3 regions of the Streptomyces sp. CNB091 genome follow, and region 3 is predicted to be linked to each of the others. Evidence: riboswitches for the same ligand, from Rfam matches in the RefSeq annotation. Region 3 holds a riboswitch; each other region holds the start of a gene.

Evidence for each region. A riboswitch is a leader RNA that binds a small molecule or an ion and turns the genes downstream of it on or off. The one in region 3 is predicted to bind cobalamin.
Region 1: it holds a riboswitch for cobalamin, as region 3 does, so the genes downstream of both, metE (5-methyltetrahydropteroyltriglutamate--homocysteine S-methyltransferase) here and D581_RS0117345 (ABC transporter substrate-binding protein) in region 3, are expected to answer to the same signal.
Region 2: it holds a riboswitch for cobalamin, as region 3 does, so the genes downstream of both, D581_RS0113275 (cobalamin biosynthesis protein) here and D581_RS0117345 (ABC transporter substrate-binding protein) in region 3, are expected to answer to the same signal.

The regions. Positions count from the first base shown of each region.
Region 1 covers NZ_KB899014.1:118,490-125,198, reverse strand. The annotation lists gene D581_RS0133460 (pyridoxal phosphate-dependent decarboxylase family protein) at 1-1,075, opposite strand, end outside; gene metE (5-methyltetrahydropteroyltriglutamate--homocysteine S-methyltransferase) at 1,488-3,812, opposite strand; cobalamin riboswitch at 3,978-4,192, opposite strand; gene D581_RS0133450 (hypothetical protein) at 4,520-4,717, shown strand; gene cobF (precorrin-6A synthase (deacetylating)) at 4,866-5,654, opposite strand; gene lplAB (lipoate-protein ligase LplAB) at 5,767-6,709, shown strand, end outside.
Region 2 covers NZ_KB898995.1:335,868-342,576, forward strand. The annotation lists gene D581_RS0113265 (putative cobaltochelatase) at 1-1,181, opposite strand, end outside; gene D581_RS0113270 (cobyric acid synthase) at 1,178-2,845, opposite strand; gene D581_RS0113275 (cobalamin biosynthesis protein) at 2,886-3,872, opposite strand; cobalamin riboswitch at 4,011-4,140, opposite strand; gene D581_RS0113280 (hypothetical protein) at 4,292-4,522, opposite strand; gene D581_RS0113285 (inorganic phosphate transporter) at 4,535-5,797, opposite strand; gene D581_RS0113290 (class II aldolase/adducin family protein) at 6,075-6,709, shown strand, end outside.
Region 3 covers NZ_KB898998.1:134,318-141,026, forward strand. The annotation lists gene clpS (ATP-dependent Clp protease adapter ClpS) at 1-149, shown strand, start outside; gene D581_RS0117330 (DUF2017 domain-containing protein) at 231-842, shown strand; gene D581_RS0117335 (amino acid permease) at 1,209-2,660, shown strand; gene D581_RS0117340 (M67 family metallopeptidase) at 2,790-3,212, shown strand; cobalamin riboswitch at 3,333-3,523, shown strand; gene D581_RS0117345 (ABC transporter substrate-binding protein) at 3,562-4,560, shown strand; gene D581_RS0117350 (iron ABC transporter permease) at 4,557-5,597, shown strand; gene D581_RS0117355 (ABC transporter ATP-binding protein) at 5,866-6,663, shown strand.

The DNA of each region.
Region 1 (6,709 bases), on a different contig from region 3:
GGGCGTCGGGGCGCCGGGTGGTGCGGATCGAGCGGCCCAGCAGGTCCGGGAGTCCGGCCTCGGTGTCGTCGTCGGCGTTGAGGTAGTCGGCGCGCAGGGACAGCGGCGCGAGCATTCCGGCGTCCGCGACGGCCAGGGCTCCGGCGGCGACCGGCTGCCAGCCGAGTTTGTGCAGGTCGAACGTTACGGAGGCGGCGTGCTCCAGGCCCGCGAGCAGCGGGGCCAGCCGCTCGCTGAACAGCAGCGGACCGCCGTAGGCGGCATCGACGTGGAGCTGGGCCGCGTGCCGCTGCGCGACACGGGCGATCTCCGGCAGCGGGTCGATGCGCCCCTCGTCGGTGGTGCCCGCGGTGGCGACGACCAGCAGCGGTGCACCGGCGAGGGCGGCCAGCGCGTCGTCGAGGGCGGCCGGGTCGATCCGGCCGTCGCGGCAGACGATGACCACGGGGGCGGGCAGACCGAGCATCCATGCGGCGCGATGGACGCTGTGGTGGGCGTTGACGCCGGTCACCACCCGGAGGGCGCCGGGGGCTGCCCGCTCCCGGGCGAGAAGCAGGGCCACCAGGTTGGACTCGGTGCCGCCACTGGTGATGAGGGCGTCGGGGGCGGGGGCCGTCGGGTGGACCAGGCGGGCCAGTGCGGCCGTGGTCAGCTCTTCGATCACGCCGGCGGCGGGCGCCTGGTCCCAGGAGTCCATGGAGGGGTTGAGGGCCGCCCCGGCCAGGTCCGCCGCGACGGCGACGGCGAGCGGCGGGCAGTGCAGATGGGCGACGCAGGCGGGGTCGGCCGGATCGGCGGCCCCTTCCGCGACCGCGCGGACCAGGTCGCCGAGAGCGGCCTCGGGACCGATGCCCTCCTCCGGCAGGACCGGGGTACAGAGGGCGAGGGTGCTCCGGGCCACGGCCTCGGGCCCTCCGGCGGGCAGCGGGCCGCCTCGGGCCGGGACGGCCTTCTCCAGCGCGTCCAGGACGATCGCGGTGAGGGCCCGTAGCCGGTCCGGCCCGTGCGCACCGCCCGCGACGAGGCCTTCCCGGGGCCCTTCCGGTCCGGGAGCCGGCTGCGTACCGTCGCTCACACCCCACGCTCCGCGGGGAGTTCGCAGGACGGCAGGTCCTGAGCACGCAACATGGCGAAGTCCTTCGGTCGGAGTGCGCGGCGGGTCGTGCGGGTGTGCCGCCCCGCGCGCGGGGCGGCACCGGTCGCGGAAAGATCCACAACCGGGTATTCGCTGGTTAGGCTAACCTAACTCCGACCGCGCCAAAGAACGCGTTGCCGTCGTAGGGGTGACCCACCGGCGTCCGAACTACCGTTCCCCCGAGCGTAGTCGGGACGGAGCCGACGGCCCATGCCGACGCGAGTGCGGCAGCCCCCGCCCGCCTGCGCAGACGCGTCGAGCCGGGGCCTCGGCCGGGGGCGCCCTCTCCGGAGCCGTACGGGCAGGGCCCGGTGCGGGAGCGCTGGTGACCGCCTCCCGCACCGGGCACGGATCACGCCGCTTCGGTGGGCAGCTCCGCGCGGATCGCCCGCGCGGCGGCGACCAGGTTCTCCAGGGAGGCCCGGGTCTCGGGCCAGCCGCGGGTCTTCAGGCCGCAGTCCGGGTTCACCCACAGGCGTGTCGCCGGGATGGCCTCAAGTCCTTTGCGCAGCAGGGACGCCGCCTCCTCGGTGCTGGGGACGCGCGGGGAGTGGATGTCGTAGACGCCCGGGCCCGCCTCGCGGGGGTAGCCGTGGGCGGCCAGTTCGCGGGCGACCTGCATATGGGAGCGGGCCGCCTCCAGGCTGATGACGTCGGCGTCGAGGTCGTCGATGGCCTGGACGATGTCGCCGAACTCCGCGTAGCACATGTGGGTGTGGATCTGGGTGTCCGGACGCACCCCGGAGGTGGCGAGCCGGAAGGACTCCGTCGCCCACTCCAGGTACGCGGCGTGCTCGGCCGCCCGCAGCGGCAGTGTCTCGCGCAGCGCGGGCTCGTCGACCTGGATCACCGAAGTTCCGCTCGTCTCCAGGTCGTTCACCTCGTCGCGCAGGGCGAGGGCCACCTGGCGGGCGGTGTCGCCGAGCGGCTGGTCGTCGCGGACGAAGGACCAGGCGAGCATGGTGACCGGGCCGGTGAGCATGCCCTTGACGGGGCGTGCGGTCAGCGACTGCGCGTACGTCGTCCAGCGCACCGTCATCGGCCCGGGGCGCGAGACGTCGCCCGCGAGGACCGGCGGCCGGACGTACCGGGTGCCGTAGGACTGCACCCAGCCGTGCTGGGTGGCGAGGTAACCGGTGAGCTGCTCGGCGAAGTACTGGACCATGTCGTTGCGTTCGGGCTCGCCGTGCACCAGGACGTCCAGTCCGGCCTTCTCCTGGAAGGAGAGGACCTCGCGGATCTCGTCCTTGATGCGCTCCTCGTACCCGGCCTCGTCGATCCGCCCCGCCCGCAGGTCGGCGCGCGCGGTGCGCACTTCGGTGGTCTGCGGGAACGAGCCAATGGTGGTCGTCGGCAGCAACGGCAGCCCGAGGTGGGCACGTTGGGCGGCGGCGCGCTCCGGGTACGGCTGGGAGCGGCGGCCGTCCGCGTCGGTGACGGCCGCCGTACGGGCGCGGACAGCCGGGTCGCGGGTGAGCGCGGCGTCGGTGCGGGAGGCCAGGTCGGCGCGGTTGGCGGCGAGTTCGGCCGCGATGGCGTCCGTGCCGCCGCCCAGACCGCGGGCCAGGACGACGATCTCCTCGGTCTTCTGCTGGGCGAAGGCGAGCCAGCGGGCGATCCCCGGATCGACGCCCTGCTCGGCGGCGGCGTCCAGCGGGACGTGGAGGAGGGAGCAGGAGGCCGAGACGTCGACCCGGCCGGCGAGGCCGAGGAGGGTGCCGAGGGTGGCGAGCGACTTCTCGTAGTCGTTGATCCAGATGTTGCGGCCGTTCACGACACCGGCGACCAGGCGCTTGCCGGGCAGTCCGCCGGCCGCCGCGAGGTCGTCGAGGTTCCCCGCGCCGGACTCGGTGAAGTCCAGGGCCAGCCCGTCGACGGGGGCCTTGGCCAGGACCGCCAGCGCTTCGCCGAGCCGCCCGAAGTAGGAGGCGACCAGCAGTCGGGGCCGGTCGGCGTGTCCGCCGAGCTCGCGGTAGGCGTGGGCGGCGGCGTTCAGCTCGGCCGGGGTGCGGTCCTGGACGAGTGCGGGTTCGTCGAGCTGCACCCAGGTGGCGCCCGCCGCGCGCAGGTCGGCGAGGACCTCGGCGTACACGGGAAGCAGCCGGTCCAGGAGGGTCAGCGGCTCGAAGTCCGCCGCCGCCCCGGGGGCCGCCTTGGCGAGCAGGAGATAGGTGATGGGTCCGACCAGCACCGGCCGGGGCGTCAGACCGAGGGCCAGCGCCTCCTGGAACTCCGAGACCTGCTTGGCGGAGTCGGCGGCGAACTCCGCATCCGGGCCCAACTCCGGGACCAGATAGTGGTAGTTGGTGTCGAACCACTTCGTCATCTCCAGCGGGGCGACGTCCTGCGTGCCCCGGGCCATGGCGAAGTAGCCGTCGAGGGCGTCGGCGTCGACGGCCTCGCGGTGCCGCTCGGGGACGGCGCCGACCATGACGCTGGTGTCCAGGACATGGTCGTAGTACGAGAAATCACCGGTCGGCACCTCGTGGACCCCGGTCTCGACGAGCCGCTGCCAGGTCCCCCGGCGCAGCTCGGCGGCGGTCTCCCGGAGGGCGTCGGCGTCGACGCGGCCCTTCCAGTAGCCCTCGATGGCCTTCTTCAGTTCACGGTTCCGGCCCTGGCGGGGGTAGCCGTACACGGTGGCCTGTGCTGCCGCGGCTGCGGGCTTCGCTGTCACGTGACTCTCCTTCGCGAGCGTGTCTGCGGGACAGACCCCGGGACGGGACGCGGACGCGGAGGGATGACGCACCGGGCGGAGACCGGGACACGTGGAACCGTGTCCGTCCGCCCGGTGGTTACGCCGACCCGCCCACGAGGTCACCGAGATCTCCGCACGCGAACGGTCGCGTGCGGGCAACGGGCAGGTCTTCGGACTCGCGGGCACGTCTGCCGGGGCAGACACCTAATGACCGTCGCTTCCCAGACCCGGCCGGGCCCAGTGCGTATGACGGCGGTCGTTCCCACTCACCGCTGCGGGGCAGTCCCGGATTCCCACCGGGTTCCCTCTTACGACACCCTGCCTGGCGGACAGGGCGAACCAGCTGCGCCGATCAGCCTAAGCGGACGCCCGGCCCGCGCACACCGTTGTTCACACTTCGGATGGTGACGTGGGACACGGGTCGGTGAACTCCCCCGACGCCGGCTCGGACTCCGTCACGGCGGGACGCCGCGCCGGGCCACGCCCGTTCTCCGCTCGTTCGGCCGTTCGTCAACCGCGTGCTGACCACCGGTCAGGTCGGGCGCGTCCACTGGACGTGACAGTGACACAGATGTAACCGAATGGCGTAGGGACTGCGGAACCACCGAGCGTCACAAGCCGTTCTTCTTCCCACTACACGGCCGCCGACCCACGGCGAGGCCGACCGAGGAAACGGAATACGCCAGATGAAGAAGACAGTCGGGTGGGCCCAGGACGGCGACGACTGGACGATCACCGTGAACGGCACGCTGTATCGCGCGATCGAACGACCGGCGGACGGCCGGGTGCACGACTACCTGGTGCGGGGCGACGACCTCACCGCCGAATGCCCGAGCCTGGGGCACGGGCTCGGCGTGATCAGGGCGCATGAGACCCGGCGCTGACACCCCTGGCACTCCCCCACACCCCTGACGCCCCTGTTGGTCCGACGACGGGGTGCGGAGGCCCTCGCCGCCCGCGCCTCGACGTGGACCCGTCAGTCATCGGCCGTCAGCCACCGGCCGTCAGCCACCGGCCGTCAGGCATCGGCCGTCAGTCGCCGCCCGCGCCGGGCGGTCGGCTCAGCAGGTAGGTGTCCATGATCCAGCCGTGCCGTTCACGCGCCTCCGCACGCAGCCCGCTGATCCGGCCGGCCACCTCGTCCAGCGGGCCGGAGACCAGGATCTCCTCCGGGGTCCCGATGTAGGCGCCCCAGTGGATCCACCATCCCCTGCCCGTCAGCTGCGTGAAGCTCTCATGTCCGTCGAGCATCACGACAAGGTCGCAGTCCTCGGGGAATCCCTGGGCGAGACGTCGCCCGGGGGTGATGTGGATGGGGCGGCCGACCCGGTTCAGGGTGACGCTGTGCCGGGCGGCGAGGGCGGAGACACTGCTGATGCCGGGGATCACCTCGTGACTGAATTCCACCGTTCCGCGGCCTCGGATGTCGTCGAGGATCGCGAGAGTGCTGTCGTACAAGGACGGGTCGCCCCACACGAGGAAGGCTCCGCACTGCCCCGGTGCGAGCTCCTGGACGATCAGGCGTTCACAGATGTCGGCGCGGCGGTGGCGCCAGTCGCGCACCGCCGAGGTGTAGCGCCCGGCGTCCTGCTGGGTGCGGTCCCGCCACGGGTCCTCGGCCTCGACGACGCGGTAGGGGCCGGTGAGGTGTTCGTCGAGGATGTCCCGCCGCAGCCGGGTCAGCGCGTCCTTCTCCTTGCCCTTTCCCAGCACGAGGAAGACGTCGACGCGGCGCATGGCCTTCACCGCGGCGAGCGTCAGATGGTCGGGGTCGCCGGCGCCCATGCCGATGACGAGGATGTGACGGGGTGCGTCGCTCATGTCGGCCGATCATGCCAGGGGCGGGCGGGATGAACCGGTCCCGAGCATGCGTTGTAGACGTTTGTGCCCGGCTCACAACGAGTGGCCGGGACCCTAGGGCGGAGGCATGGCTGTGCACGGTGAGTACAAGGTTCCCGGCGGCAAGCTGGTCGTGGTGGACCTGGAGGTGGCGGGCGGGGCGCTGCGGAACGTCCGCGTCGCGGGGGACTTCTTCCTCGAACCCGACGAGGCGATCCTCGCGATCGACGCGGCCCTGGAGGGCGCCCCGGCCAACACCGACACGGCCGGGCTCGCGGCCCGGATCGAGGCGGCGCTGCCCGACTCCACGGTGATGCTCGGACTGAGCGCGGAGGGCGTCGCCGTCGCCGTACGCCGGGCGCTCGCGCAGGCCACGGAGTGGAGCGACTACGACTGGCAGCTGATCCACGAGGCCCCGCAGTCGCCCGCGCTGCACATGGCGCTGGACGAGGTCATCACCGCCGAGGTAGCGGCGGGGCTGCGGCCGCCGACGCTGCGGGTCTGGGAGTGGGACTCCCCCGCCGTGATCATCGGCAGCTTCCAGTCGCTGCGCAACGAGGTGGACCCGGCGGGCGTCGAGCGGCACGGCGTGAACGTCGTACGCCGGATCTCCGGCGGCGGCGCGATGTTCGCCGAGCCCAGCTCCACCATCACCTACTCGCTGGCCGTCCCGCAGTCCCTGGTCTCCGGGCTGTCGTTCGCCGACAGCTACGCCTATCTGGACGACTGGGTCCTCGAAGCCCTCGCGGACATGGGCATCAAAGCCTGGTACCAGCCGCTCAACGACATCGCCACCGAGGTCGGCAAGATCGCCGGGGCCGCACAGAAGCGGATGGTCGGGCCGGACGGCGGTCCGGGAGCCGTGCTGCACCACGTGACCATGGCGTACGACATCGACGCCGACAAGATGCTGGAGGTGCTGCGGATCGGCAAGGAGAAGATGTCCGACAAGGGCACCCGGTCCGCGAAGAAGCGCGTCGACCCGCTGCGGCGGCAGACCGGGCTCCCCCGCCAGAGCGTCATCGAGCGCATGATCG
Region 2 (6,709 bases), on a different contig from region 3:
CCGGGCGTGTCGGGACTGCCCTCGGGAGCCCCGGACGGCGTGTCGTCGTCGTCCGAAGTCCCTGGCGGGGTGCGGTCGCCATCGGCCTGCGGCGGTACGCCACCGCCACCGCCCCCACCGCCATCGGGGCCGGGGTCGGGATCGTCGTCGTTGCTGCCTTGTCCCTCGTCCCCTGCGGCCTCGTCCAGGGTCTGGTCGAGCTTGTCCTCGTCCAGGCCGGGCGCGTCGAACGGGTTGCGGCGACGCCGGTGGGGGAGCGCGAGGAGAGCGGCCTGCCGCACATCGTCGGCGGTGACCTCCTCGCGGCCCGCCCAGGCGGCCAGCGCGGTCGCGGTACGGGCCATCACGATGTCGGCCCGCATCCCGTCGACCTCGAACGCGGCGCAGGTCGCGGCGATCTGCCGCAACACGCCGTCACCGAGTACGACCCGGGGCAGCAGGGCGCGCGCGGCGGCGATGCGCTCCCGCAGGGCGCTCTCCTCCCCGGCCCAGCGCGCGGCGAACCCCTCGGGGTCGTCGTCGTACGCGAGCCTGCGCCGCACCACCTCGACCCGCTCGTCGGTGTCCCGGGAGGCGGCCACCTCGACGGTCAGCCCGAACCGGTCCAGCAACTGCGGGCGCAGCTCGCCCTCTTCCGGGTTCATCGTCCCGACCAGCAGGAAACGTGCCGCGTGCCGTACGGAGACGCCCTCGCGCTCGACGTACGAGGCGCCCATGGCCGCCGCGTCCAGCAGCAGATCCACCAGGTGGTCGTGGAGCAGGTTGACCTCGTCGACGTACAGGATGCCGCGGTGCGCGTCGGCCAGCAGCCCCGGCTCGAACGCCTTCACGCCCTCCGACAGCGCCCGCTCGATGTCCAGCGCCCCCACGAGCCGGTCCTCGGACGCGCCGACAGGCAGCTCCACGGTCCGCGCGGCCCGCGACACACCGACGGCCTCCGCGTGCGGCCCGTCGGGACACGCCGGATCGGGGGAGAGGGGATCGCAGGAGAACCGGCACCCCGGCACGACGGAGACCTCCGGCATGAGGGCGGCGAGCGCGCGCACGGCGGTGGACTTGGCGGTCCCCTTCTCGCCCCGTACGAGCACCCCGCCGACAGCCGGACTGACCGCGTTCAGCAACAGCCCGAGCCGCAGGTCGTCCTGCCCGACGATCGCGGTGAAGGGATACGGCGTACTCACTTGGCCTCCTGGTCGACATGAACAACAGCTGCTTCCCCGAGCCCCCGGGGCGTTGGCCCGGCACAATCAAGCCCCTCCGGCGATTGAGGAGCGGGGTCCGGGGCAGCGCCCCGGCTCGCCGGACCACCCGCACCCGTACCCGCGTCGGCCCCCGGCGAGGCGGGCGCCCCCGGCGGCACGAACGGCAGCCCCGCAGGCGCACCCTCCTCGATCAACCGCCACAACGCGTCCGTGTCCGCGTGCTCCTCCACCAGATCCCCGAGCCGATCCAGCTGCTCCTCCCGCAGCACCCCGAAACTCGTGTCCGGCGCCGGCACGAACCGCCGCCCGGCGGCCCGGGCCACCTCCACCAGGAACCGCCGCCGGAACGCGTCGCTCTCCAGAGACCCGTGCCAGTGCGTCCCCCACACCGCCCCCACCCGGCACCCGTCGAGGAACGGCTCCCCGCCCCGCACATCGGCCACCCCGTGGTGGATCTCGTACCCCTCCACCGGCTCGCCCAGCGCCGAACCGACCGGCCGCGCCAGCGTCTTGTCCCGGTCGAAGCGGACGCGCACCGGCAGCAGCCCGAGCCCGTCCACGACGCCGGCCCGCGACTCCACCTCGTCCTCGATCCGCTCGCCGAGCACCTGGAACCCGCCGCAGATCCCCAGCACCGGCCGGCCCTCCGCGGCCCTCCGCACCAGCGCGTCCGCGAGGCCCCGCTCGCGCAGCCACGTCAGCGCCTTCACCGTGCCGCGCGTCCCGGGCACGATCACCAGGTCCGCGTCGGCCAGCTCCTCCGCCCGGTCCACGAACCGCACGACGACGCCCGGTTCGGCGGCCAGCGCGTCCACATCCGTGAAGTTCGACATCAGCGGCACGGCACAGACCGCCACCCGCAGCACGTCCTCGCCGTGCGGGGGAGCCACGACCGACTCCCGCACCGCACCCCGCAGGGACACCCGCAGACCGTCCTCCTCGTCGATGCCGAGCCCGTGCGCGTACGGCAGCACCCCGTACGTCCGCCGCCCGGTCAGCCCGTACAGCATGTCCAGGCCCGGTTCCAGCAACGAGACGTCGCCCCGGAACTTGTTCACCAGATAGCCCGCGACGAGCGCCTGGTCCTCCGCGCTCAACAGCGCCGTCGTACCGAAGAAGGAAGCGAAGACCCCGCCCCGGTCGATGTCCCCGACCACCAGGACCGGGAACCTCGCGGCCCGCGCGATCCCCATGTTCACGATGTCCGTGCGCCGCAGATTGATCTCGGCCGGGGACCCGGCTCCTTCGCAGATGACCGCGTCGTACGTGGCCCTCAGCTCCTGAAGACAGTCCGTCACCGTCCCGAGCAACGCTTCCTGCCGCCCCCCGTGGTACCCCCGGGCGCTCATCTCTCCCACCGGCCTGCCCATCAGCACGACCTGGCTGGACCGGTCACTGCCGGGTTTCAGCAGCACCGGGTTCATCAGGGCCGTCGGCTCCACCCGGGCGGCCTGCGCCTGCATCGCCTGGGCCCGGCCGATCTCCGCGCCCTGCCGGGTCACGAAGGAGTTCAGGGACATGTTCTGGGCCTTGAAGGGCGCGACCTTCACGCCCCGGCGCACCAGCCACCGGCAGATGCCCGCCGTGACGACGCTCTTGCCCGCGTCCGATGTGGTCCCCGCGACCAGCAGCCCGCCGCTCATGCCCGCTCCCGTTCCCGTACCGCGTTCCGTGCCGGACCGTTCATGACCGCCCCCGACCCCGCTGCCGCCCTGCCAGCGACCGTCGCGCGACCACGCGGCCCGCGACCATCCGCCCCGCCACGCACACGCCGAGGGCCAGCGCGCTCACCCGGCGCGACAGCCGTACCGCGCGTTCGATGTCCGCGCCCCGCACGTCCCGCCCGGACTCCCCGTTCAGCACCGGCCGGTGCTCGACGCGCCCCGCGTACGCCAGGGTCCCGCCCAGCCGCACACCGAGCGCTCCCGCGAACGCGGCCTCCACCGGCCCCGCGTTCGGGCTCGGGTGACGCCCCGCGTCCGCCCTCCAGGCGCGTACGGCCTCCCGGGGCCGCCCGCCGCCCGCCACGGCCAGCGCGGCCGTCAGCCGGGCGCCGGGCCACCCGGCGAGGTCGTCCAGACGGGCCGAGGCCCAGCCGTAACGGCGGTAGCGGGGCGACTTGTGGCCGACCATCGCGTCGAGCGTGTTCACCGCCCGGAAGCCGACGAGCCCCGGCACCCCGCCGATCGCCCCCCACACCAGCGCGCCGACGACGGCGTCCGAGGTGTTCTCGGCGACCGACTCGACGACCGCGCGGGCGATGGCCGGACCGTCCAGGGAGTGGGGATCGCGCCCGCACAGACGCGGCAGGCGCTCCCGTGCCACCTCCAGGTCCCCGGCGGTCAGGGCGCCGCCGATGGCGCGGGCCTCCCGCCCCAGTGACGTCCCGCCGACGACGGACCAGGCGGTGGCGGCGGTCAGCGCGACGGCGAGCGCGGGGCGTCCCCGGACGGCGCGCGCGGTCAGCGCTGCGGCCCCCACGGCGCCTCCGGCGCAGACGAGGGTGTGCAGCGCGCCCCGCCCCCGGCCGTCACGCCACAGCAGGGACTCCACCCGCGCGGCGGCGCGGCCGAACCCGGCGACGGGGTGGCCCCGGCGGGGGTCGCCGAACAGGGCGTCGGCGATCAGCCCGGCCGTGGCGCCGTACGCGAAAACGCGGTCGGCACGCATGGCTCAGCCGGTCGCGGGGAGAGGTGTTCCGGCGCGAGGGCCTGTCGTGGGGGGCACAGGAAGGGGCACACGGCGGCCGGGCATGGCGTATGTCCTCACTCAGGGTCCGCGCCCTGGTACGACGTGACCGGCGACGAGAGTCTCCTGGCTTCCGGATCCGCGGTTCCCCCGGCCTTCCAGCCCACGTGAGCGGGCCGTGACGTTCCGGTGTGGGGGAGCGCTCCCCGGTGACAGTGGCGGGACCGCGCCGGATTCGCACCGGCTTCCTCTGCTGTCGCCGTAAATGGCTCCGGCAGTCCACCACGCCCCGCGAACAGCCGTCAACTCGCTGTTGACCTGCGGGGCTCCACTGTGCGCAGACACACATCGGGCCGGACACACGAGAGTGTGTCCGGCCCGAAGGGGTGCGGGGTACGGGGTCAGGCGACGATCAGGTAGATCCCGTACGTGACCGCGGCCACGCACGCCGCGAAGCAGGCGTACGCGCCGGTGCGCGCCAGCGCGACCGACCCGCCGGCGGCGTTGCTTCCGGCCGTGGCGGACTGCTTGGAGAGGGCGACGATGCCCAGGGTGAAGAGGCCGACCAGCGCGACGGTGACCACAAGGCTGACACCGAAGACGGAGGCGAGAGCTGCCCAGTCGATTTTCATGCGGATCTGTCCTTACACCTTGGCCGGCGGCCGGGCCGGGTCGTCGGGCGCCGAGGCCGGGGCCGGGATGGTGGTTGCGAGGTCGGCGGCCGGGCCGCCGACGGGCGGCGGCTGGACCGCCGCCATGGCGGTGGTGACGACGCCCTGGGGCTCGCCCTCCCCGTCCGTGTCGTTGACGTTGGTGTGGTCGACCGGCTGGCGGCGCGAGGCCAGCCAGATGGCGAACGAACCGCCCACCAGGATGACCGCCGTGACGGCGATGCCCCAGGGGCCCTGCTTGGTCAGGAACTCGGCGCCCGCACCGATCAGACCGGCCGCCGGGAGCGTCAGCCCCCAGGCGACGAACATCCGGGTGGCGGTGGACCAGCGGACCACGCCCCCCTTGCGGCCGAGGCCCGCGCCCATGACGGCACCGGAGCAGGACTGGGTGGTGGAGAGCGAGAAGCCGAGGTGCGAGGAGGCCAGGATGACCGTCGCCGCGCTGGTCTGGGCGGCGAAGCCCTGCGGCGGCTGGAGGTCGGTCAGTCCCTTGCCCATCGTGCGGATGATGCGCCAGCCGCCGAGGTAGGTGCCGAGCGCGATGGCCACACCGGCGGAGACGATGACCCACATGGGCGGGTTGGAGCCGGGGGCCAGGACACCGCTGGTGACGAGCGCCAGGGTGATGATGCCCATCGTCTTCTGGGCGTCGTTGGTGCCGTGGGCGAGCGAGACGAGACCGGCGGAGGCGATCTGTCCGGTCCGGTAGCCCTTGGCGGTCGACTTGAGCTGTCCCTCGTCGGTGACGTTCCGGTTGATCCGGTACGTCAGCCGCGTGGCCAGCATCGCGGCGATACCGGCGACCAGGGGGGCCGCGATCGCGGGCAGCAGCACCTTGGTGACGACGGTGCCGCCGTTGATCGAGGACCAGCCGGCCGACATGACGGCGGCGCCGATCAGTCCGCCGAACAGGGCGTGGGAGGAGCTGGAGGGCAGGCCGACCAGCCAGGTCAGGAGGTTCCACAGGATGGCGCCGACGAGCGCCGCGAAGATGACCTCGGTTCTGATGCCGTCTTCGTTGACGATCCCGCCGGAGATCGTCTTGGCGACCTCCACCGACAGGAACGCGCCGATCAGGTTGAGAACGGCGGACATCGCCACCGCTGTCTTGGGCTTCAGAGCGCCGGTCGAGATGGTCGTAGCCATCGCGTTGGCGGTGTCGTGGAAACCGTTCGTGAAATCGAACACGAGAGCTGTCACGACCACAATCGCAAGCAGCAGCGTGATGTGTTCCATTTACCCAGGCAATCGTTCGACGTCAGTGGCACATGGACCGTAGGCAACCTGGATGAACGGAAGATGAACTGGGCAGGGCGCTGCGGTGACTCCAAACGGAGTGCGCTCCCTCCGCTTGTGTCCGGGAGGGGCCGCATGGTGCCTGTGGGGCGGGGCGTGGGCTGCTCTTTGCCACTGGATGGCGAACATTTTGAACGGCTGTTCGGCACTCGGAAGAGACCTCCGTCACCTCTCATGTGACGTTCCGGTTGCGCCTCTTGACCCCTACGCTCGCCCCATGAGCGAGCAGCACTCGGAATCCGTCGGCCGGACCTGGCTGGACGTCGTCGCGACCGCCCGCCGCAGCGCGGCGGACGGCCTGGTCGTCGGCACCTCGGGCAACGTGTCGGCCCGCGTCGGCGACCTGGTCCTGGTCACGCCCAGCGGGGTGCCCTACGACCGGCTCGGACCCCACGACGCGGTCGGCGTGGATCTGGAAGGCCGCCAGGTCCTCGGCGACCTCGGTCCGACCAGCGAACTCCCCCTCCACCTGGCCGTCTACCGCTCCACCGACGCCGCCGCCGTGGTGCACACCCACGCCGTGCACGCCACCGCCGTCTCCACCCTCGTCACCGAGGTGCCGCTCGTCCACTACGCCGCCGCCCTCCTCGGCGGCCCCGTCCGCACCGCCGCCTACGCCCGCTACGGCACCCCGGAACTGGCCGAGGCCATGCTCGGCGCCCTGGAGGGCCGCACCGGCTGTCTGCTGGCCAACCACGGCACCGTCACCTACGGCGACACGCTCGACCGGGCCTATGAGCGCACCGCCCAACTGGAGTGGCTCTGCCGCCTCTGGCTCACCGCGAGCTCCCTACCCGGCCGCACCCCGTCCCTGCTCGACGCGGCCCAGCTGGCCGAGGCGACGGAAGCCCT
Region 3 (6,709 bases):
CGAAGGACAAGGCCCACCGGCTCATGATGGACGTGCACCAGAAGGGCCGCGCCGTCGTCTCCAGCGGGAGCCGCGAGGAGATGGAGCGCGACGTCCAGGCCATGCACGGATACGGACTGTGGGCCACCCTCACCCAGGACCGCAACTAGAGCCGCCCGGGCCCGCCCGACCGCCCCGCTCTCGCCCGCCCCGCCCTCCCCCGCCCCGTTCGACCCACCATCGGAGAATCCATGGCCGGCCATTTCGAGGCCACCCCAGGCGGCGGCGCGGCCGTCGCGCTCGACGAGGTCGAGATCTCCATCCTGCGCTCCCTCGCCGTCCAGCTGCTCGAACTGATCGGCCCCGGCGAGACGCCCGCCGACGGCGAGGACCCGCTCGCCGCCCTCTTCGCCGAGGGCCCCAGCAAGCCGCCGTCCGACCCGGCGCTCGCCCGGCTCTTCCCCGACGCCTACGGCGGCCCCGACCGGCCCGCCGAGGGCGGAAAGCCGGAGGAGGAGCTCCGTGAGCTGTCCTCCGAGTTCCGCCGCTTCACCGAGAACGACCTGCGCTCCGGCAAGCGCGAGGACGCCGTCACCGTCGTCCGCACCCTGGACGCGCTCTCGCCCGCCGGGGACGGCGGCGCCATCCTCACCCTCACCGGCGAGGAGTGCCGCAGCTGGCTGCGCTCCCTCAACGACCTGCGTCTGACCATCGGCACCCGGCTGGAGGTCTCCGACGAGGACGAGGGCGGCGAGGGCTCGCTCTACCGGCTCCCCGACGCCGATCCGCGCAAGCCGATGGTGATGGCCTACCTCTGGCTCGGCGCACTCCAGGAAACGCTCGTCGAGACGCTCATGCCGTAAAGCGGTAAAGCGGTAAAGCCGTGAACGCAGAGGGCGCCCGCCCGCCCGCCGTGCCGGGGCGGGCGCCCTCTGCGTTCGCTCAACGGACGCTCAGATCCGCATAAAGATCACACCAAATGATCCGGCCTTTTCGTGCCAGACAGAACCCCTTGCCCGCTTTTTCCTGTGTCGTGCGCCACAGAATGTCCCATCGTGTCCCGCGACGGCCGTGTTAAATCTTCACGACCGCCCGGGAACGCCACCCCTGTTCCCGGGGGCGCCACGAACCGGCCGAACGCCGGCGGCACTCCATCCATATCCGGGGGGATCAGGACCTGATCCGCGGCCTTGTGAGGCGCGGATCGGCGTGGAGAAAGGCGCACCACCATGACATCGGCGCAGGTCGACGAGGGACAGGCCGACAAGGGCCGGCCCGGCGGCGACGCCGGGGGATCCGGGACCAGTGGCGAGGGATACCAGCGCGGTCTGGGCGCTCGTCAGATCCAGATGATCGCCATCGGCGGAGCCATCGGCACCGGGCTCTTCCTCGGCGCGGGCAAAGCCATCGACCGGGCCGGACCCAGCCTCGTCCTGGCCTACGTCATCGCGGGCCTGGTCATCTTCTTCATCATGCGGGCCCTGGGCGAACTCCTCATGTACCGCCCGGTCTCCGGTTCCTTCTCGGAGTACGCCCGGGAATTCCTCGGCCCGTTCTTCGGATTCGTGACCGGCTGGACCTACTGGCTCTTCTGGGTCGTCACCGGAATCACCGAAGTCACCGCCGCCGCCACCTATATGACGTACTGGTGGAACATTCCGCAGTGGCTGTCCGCCCTGGTGTTCACCGTCATTCTGTACGGCGCCAACCTGATCTCCGTGAAGCTCTTCGGTGAGCTGGAGTTCTGGTTCTCCATGGTCAAGGTCACCGCGATCATCGGCATGATCCTGATCTGCGCGGGCGTCCTCACCGTCGGATTCTCCGACGCCGGCGACACCGCCACCGTCGCCAACCTCTGGAACGACGGCGGCTTCTTCCCCAACGGCATCACCGGCACGCTCATGACGCTCCAGATCGTCATGTTCGCCTTCCTCGCCGTGGAACTCGTCGGCGTCACCGCCGGGGAGTCCAAGGACCCCGGGACCGTGCTGCCCAAGGCCATCAACACCGTGCCGTGGCGCATCGCCGTCTTCTACGTCGGCGCGCTGATCATGATCCTCTCGGTCGTGCCGTGGTCCACCTTCAAACCCGGCGTCTCCCCGTTCGTGAAGGCCTTCGAGGAGATGGGGTTCAGCGTCGGCGCCGCCGTCGTCAACTTCGTCGTCCTCACCGCCGCGCTCTCCTCCTGCAACTCTGGCATGTACTCCACCGGCCGCATGCTCCGCGACCTCGCCCTCAACGGCCAGGGCCCCCGCGCCTTCACCAAGCTGACGAAGAACGGCCTGCCGCTCGTGGGCACCACGTTCTCCGCCGCCCTGATGCTCGTCGGCGTCGGGATCAACTACCAGTGGCCCGGCGAGGCGTTCAACTACGTCGTCTCCTTCGCCACCATCTCCGGCATGTGGGCCTGGATCATGATCCTGTGCAGCCAGATCCGCTACCGCCGCATGGCCGACGCCGGTCTGCTCCCGCAGTCCTCGTTCAAGGCCCCCGGAGCCCCGTACACGAGCTGGTTCGCGCTCCTGTTCATCGGCATGGTCATCGTCATGATGGCGATCGACGAGGACGCCAGGATCTCGCTCTACTGCGCACCCCTGTGGGCGCTCATCCTCTTCGTCTCCTACCGGGCGCTCCAGGCGCGCACCCCGGAGAAGAAGACCACCACCGAGCCCCACCACTGACCCGGGGGCGGGCCCCACACCGCCCCCTCCCGGACCGCCCCGGCCGCCCCAACGGCCGACGTGTCCAGCATGCGGCCCCTTCCGTACCACCCACCGGTACGGAAGGGGCCGCCCGCATATCCTGGCGCCATGCTGACCATCACCCAGACGCTCTACGACCAGATCGTCGCCCACTCCCGCGCCGACCACCCCGACGAGGCGTGCGGAGTGGTCGCGGGCCCGGCCGGGACGGACCGCCCCGAGCGCTTCATCCCGATGCTCAACGCCGCCCGCTCGCCCACGTTCTACGAGTTCGACTCGGCCGACCTCCTCAAGCTCTACCGCGCGATGGACGACCGCGACGAGGAGCCCGTGATCGTCTACCACTCGCACACGGCGACCGAGGCCTACCCCTCCCGCACCGACGTCACCTACGCCAACGAGCCCGGCGCCCACTACGTCCTGGTCTCCACCGCCGACACCGACGACGCCGGACCCTTCCAGTTCCGCTCGTACCGCATCGTGGACGGCGAGATCACCGAGGAAGACGTGCGGGTCGTCGAGGCGTACTGACCCACCAGGGACTCACGAGGGACCCACCAGGGACTCACGAGGGACCCACCAGGGACTCACGAGGGACCCACCAGGGACCCACCAGGGACCCAGCCAGGGACCTACGAGGGTGCCCCCGCAGGGCCCCCGCACGGGTCTGGCACACTGCTCCCAGACCCAACAAGGCAGCAGGAACCAGGAAGCCGGTGCGAATCCGGCACGGTCCCGCCACTGTGACCGGGCCCCCTCCCACGCGGACGACTCCCCAGCGGACGACGTCGCACCGGAGGGCGGCCCGGAAGTCAGGAACTGGCCCGCCGCCTTCTCGCATCGACCAGGGGACGCGGAAATCCCCCGGAGAGGCCTCGCCATGTCCCGGCGCACCCCCGCGCTCATAGCCGCCGCCGTGCTGCTCCCGCTCGCCCTCACCGCCTGCTCCTCCTCCGACGGCGACGCCGCCGCCACCGGGGACAGGGCCGTGGCGAAGAGCGACGGATTCCCGTACACCGTGAAGAACTGCGGTGTCACCACCACGTTCGAGGCCCCGCCGAAGCGCGTCGTCACCATGAACCAGCACGTCACCGAGATCATGCTGGAGCTGGGCCTGGCGAAATCCCTCGTCGGCACCGCCTACCTCGACGACCAGGTCCTGCCGAAGTACGCGGAGGACTACGCGTCCGTCCCGGTCATCGCCAAGGAGTACCCCTCCTACGAGCAGGTCCTCGCCACGAACCCCGACTTCGTCTACGGCGGGTACGCCAGCGCGTTCGCGGCAGGCGACGGGCGCGGGCGCGCGGCGCTGAAGAAGTCCGGCATCGAGAGCCGGCTCAACACCGAGAGCTGCACCAAGGGCGACCAGCCCATGGACACCCTCTACGACGAGATCCGCGAGCTCGGCCGCACCTTCGGCGTCACCGACCGCGCCGAGGCCTGGATCAAGCAGGCCAAGGCCGACAACGCCGCCACCGCCAAGAAGCTCGCCGGCCTGAAGCCCGTCTCCGTCTTCGTCTACGACAGCGGCGACAAGACCGCCTTCACCGCGGGCGGAGAGGGCATCGGCAACGAACTGATCGAGCGGGCCGGCGGCACCAACGTCTTCGCCGACCTCGACAAGCCCTTCGGCGACGCCTCCTGGGAGAACGTCGTCGCACGCAAGCCCGAGGCCATCGTGATCTACGACTACGGGGCCACCACCGTCGAACAGAAGAAGAAGCGCCTCCTCACCGACCCGGCCCTCGCCGACGTCCCCGCCGTCAAGAACAAGCGTTTCGCGGTCATGCCGCTCTCCGACGCCGTCCTCGGCGTCCGCGTTCCCGCCGCCGTCGGCAAACTCGCCGCCCAGCTCCACCCGGGGGCCACCACCCCGTGAGCTGCCGCACCCCCGCACCGCGGCGGCTGCTCCGCTACACCCTGGTCGTCGGCACCCTCGCCGCGCTCCTCGCCGCCGCCGTGCTCGCCGCGCTCGCCCTCGGCTCCGTCCGCATCCCGCCCGGCCAGGTCATCGACATCCTGACCGGGCAGGCGGACGCGAGCCCCTTCCGCACGATCGTCCTGGACGTCCGGCTGCCCCGGGTGCTGCTCGGCATCGTCGTCGGCGCCGGACTCGCCGTCATCGGCACCGTCCTCCAGGCCCTCGTACGCAACCAGCTCGCCGACCCGTTCCTCCTCGGCGTCTCCTCCGGGGCCTCCACCGGCGCGGTCCTGGTGATCGTCCTCGGCATCGGCGCCACCCTCGCCACCACCGTCACCATCCCCGCCGCCGCCTTCGTCGGGGCGCTGCTCTCGCTGCTCCTCGTCTACACCCTGGCGCGCGGTGGCGGCGGCCTCACCACCAACCGGCTCGTCCTCGCCGGGGTCGCCGTCTCCTACGTCCTCTCCGCCCTGACCAGCCTGATCCTGGTCACCTCCGCCCGCGCGGACCACCTCCAGGAAGTCCTCTACTGGACCCTCGGCGGCCTCGGCGCGGCCCGCTGGGACATGCTCGCGCTCCCCACGGTCACCCTGGCCGTCGGCACCGCCGTCCTCCTCACCCTGGCCCGCCCGCTCGACCTGCTCCTGGTGGGGGAGGAGGGCGCGACCGTCCTCGGCCTCGACACCGCCCGCTTCCGGGCCGCCGTCTTCGTCCTCGCCTCCCTGATGACCGGGGCGCTCGTCGCGTACAGCGGGGCGATCGGCTTCGTCGGGCTGATGGTCCCGCACATGGCCCGGATGGCCGTCGGCGCCGCGCACCGCGCCCTGCTCCCGGTCGTCGCCCTCGGCGGGGCGGTGTTCCTGGTCCTCGCCGACCTGGCCGCCCGGACGGTCGCAGCCCCGCAGGACATCCCCGTCGGCGTGCTCACCGCGCTGACCGGCGGCCCGTTCTTCCTCTGGATGCTCCGCCGCCGCCCCGAAGGAGCGCCCGTATGAAGACGCCACTCGTCGAGGGAGCCCGCGCGACAACTCCGTACGCCCGGGGAGCCCGTCCGACCGCTCCGTACGCCGGAGGAGCCCGCCCGACCGCTCCGTACGCCCGGGGAGCCCGCCCGACCGCTCCGTACGCCCGGGGAGCCCGTCCGACTGCTCCGTACGCCGGAGGAGCCCGCCCGACCGCTCCGTACGCCGAAGGAGCCCGCGCGACAACTCCGTACGCCCGGGGAGCCCGCCCGACCGCTCCGTACGCCCGAGGAGCCCGCCCGTGACCACCCTGCGCACCGAGGGCCTCTCGTACGGGGTCGGCGAAGGCCGCCACCTCGTCGACGCCGTCGACCTCACCGCCGCCGACGGCGAGACCGTCGGCCTCGTCGGCCCCAACGGCAGCGGCAAGACCACCCTCCTGCGCTGCGTCTACGGAACCCTGCGCCCCACCCACGGCCGGGTCCTCCTCGACGGCGACGACCTCGCCACCCTCCCCGTGAAGGCCCGCGCCCAGCGCATCGCCACCGTCCCGCAGGACGGCCACGCCGGCTTCGAGCTGACCGTCGGCCAGGTCGTCGCGATGGGACGCGCCCCGCACAAACGGTTCTGGGAGGCGGACACCGCCGCCGACACCGCCCTGGTCGCCGGGGCCCTCGCCCGGGTCGGCATCGCCGCCCTCGCACCCCGTACGTTCGCCTCCCTCTCCGGCGGCGAACGCCAGCGCGCCCTCGTCGCCCGCGCCCTGGTCCAGCAGCCGTCGCTCGTCGTCCTGGACGAGCCGACCAACCACCTGGACATCCGCTACCAGCTGGAGATCCTCTCCCTGGTCCGCGACCTCGGCACCACCAACCTCCTCGCCCTGCACGACCTCAACCTCGCCGCGTACTACTGCGACCGCCTCTACGTCCTCAAGGACGGCGCCGTCGTCGCCTCCGGCACCCCGGAAGAGGTCCTCACGTCCGAACTGCTGGGCGACGTGTACGGCGTCGCCGCCGAGGTCAGCACCCACCCGAAGACCGGCGCACCCACGGTCGTCTACCTGCCGGAAGGGCTCACCACCCCCGCCCCTCCCACATAGTGGTCACTCACCATCCACCATCTGATACGACACTCGGGTTTCCGCA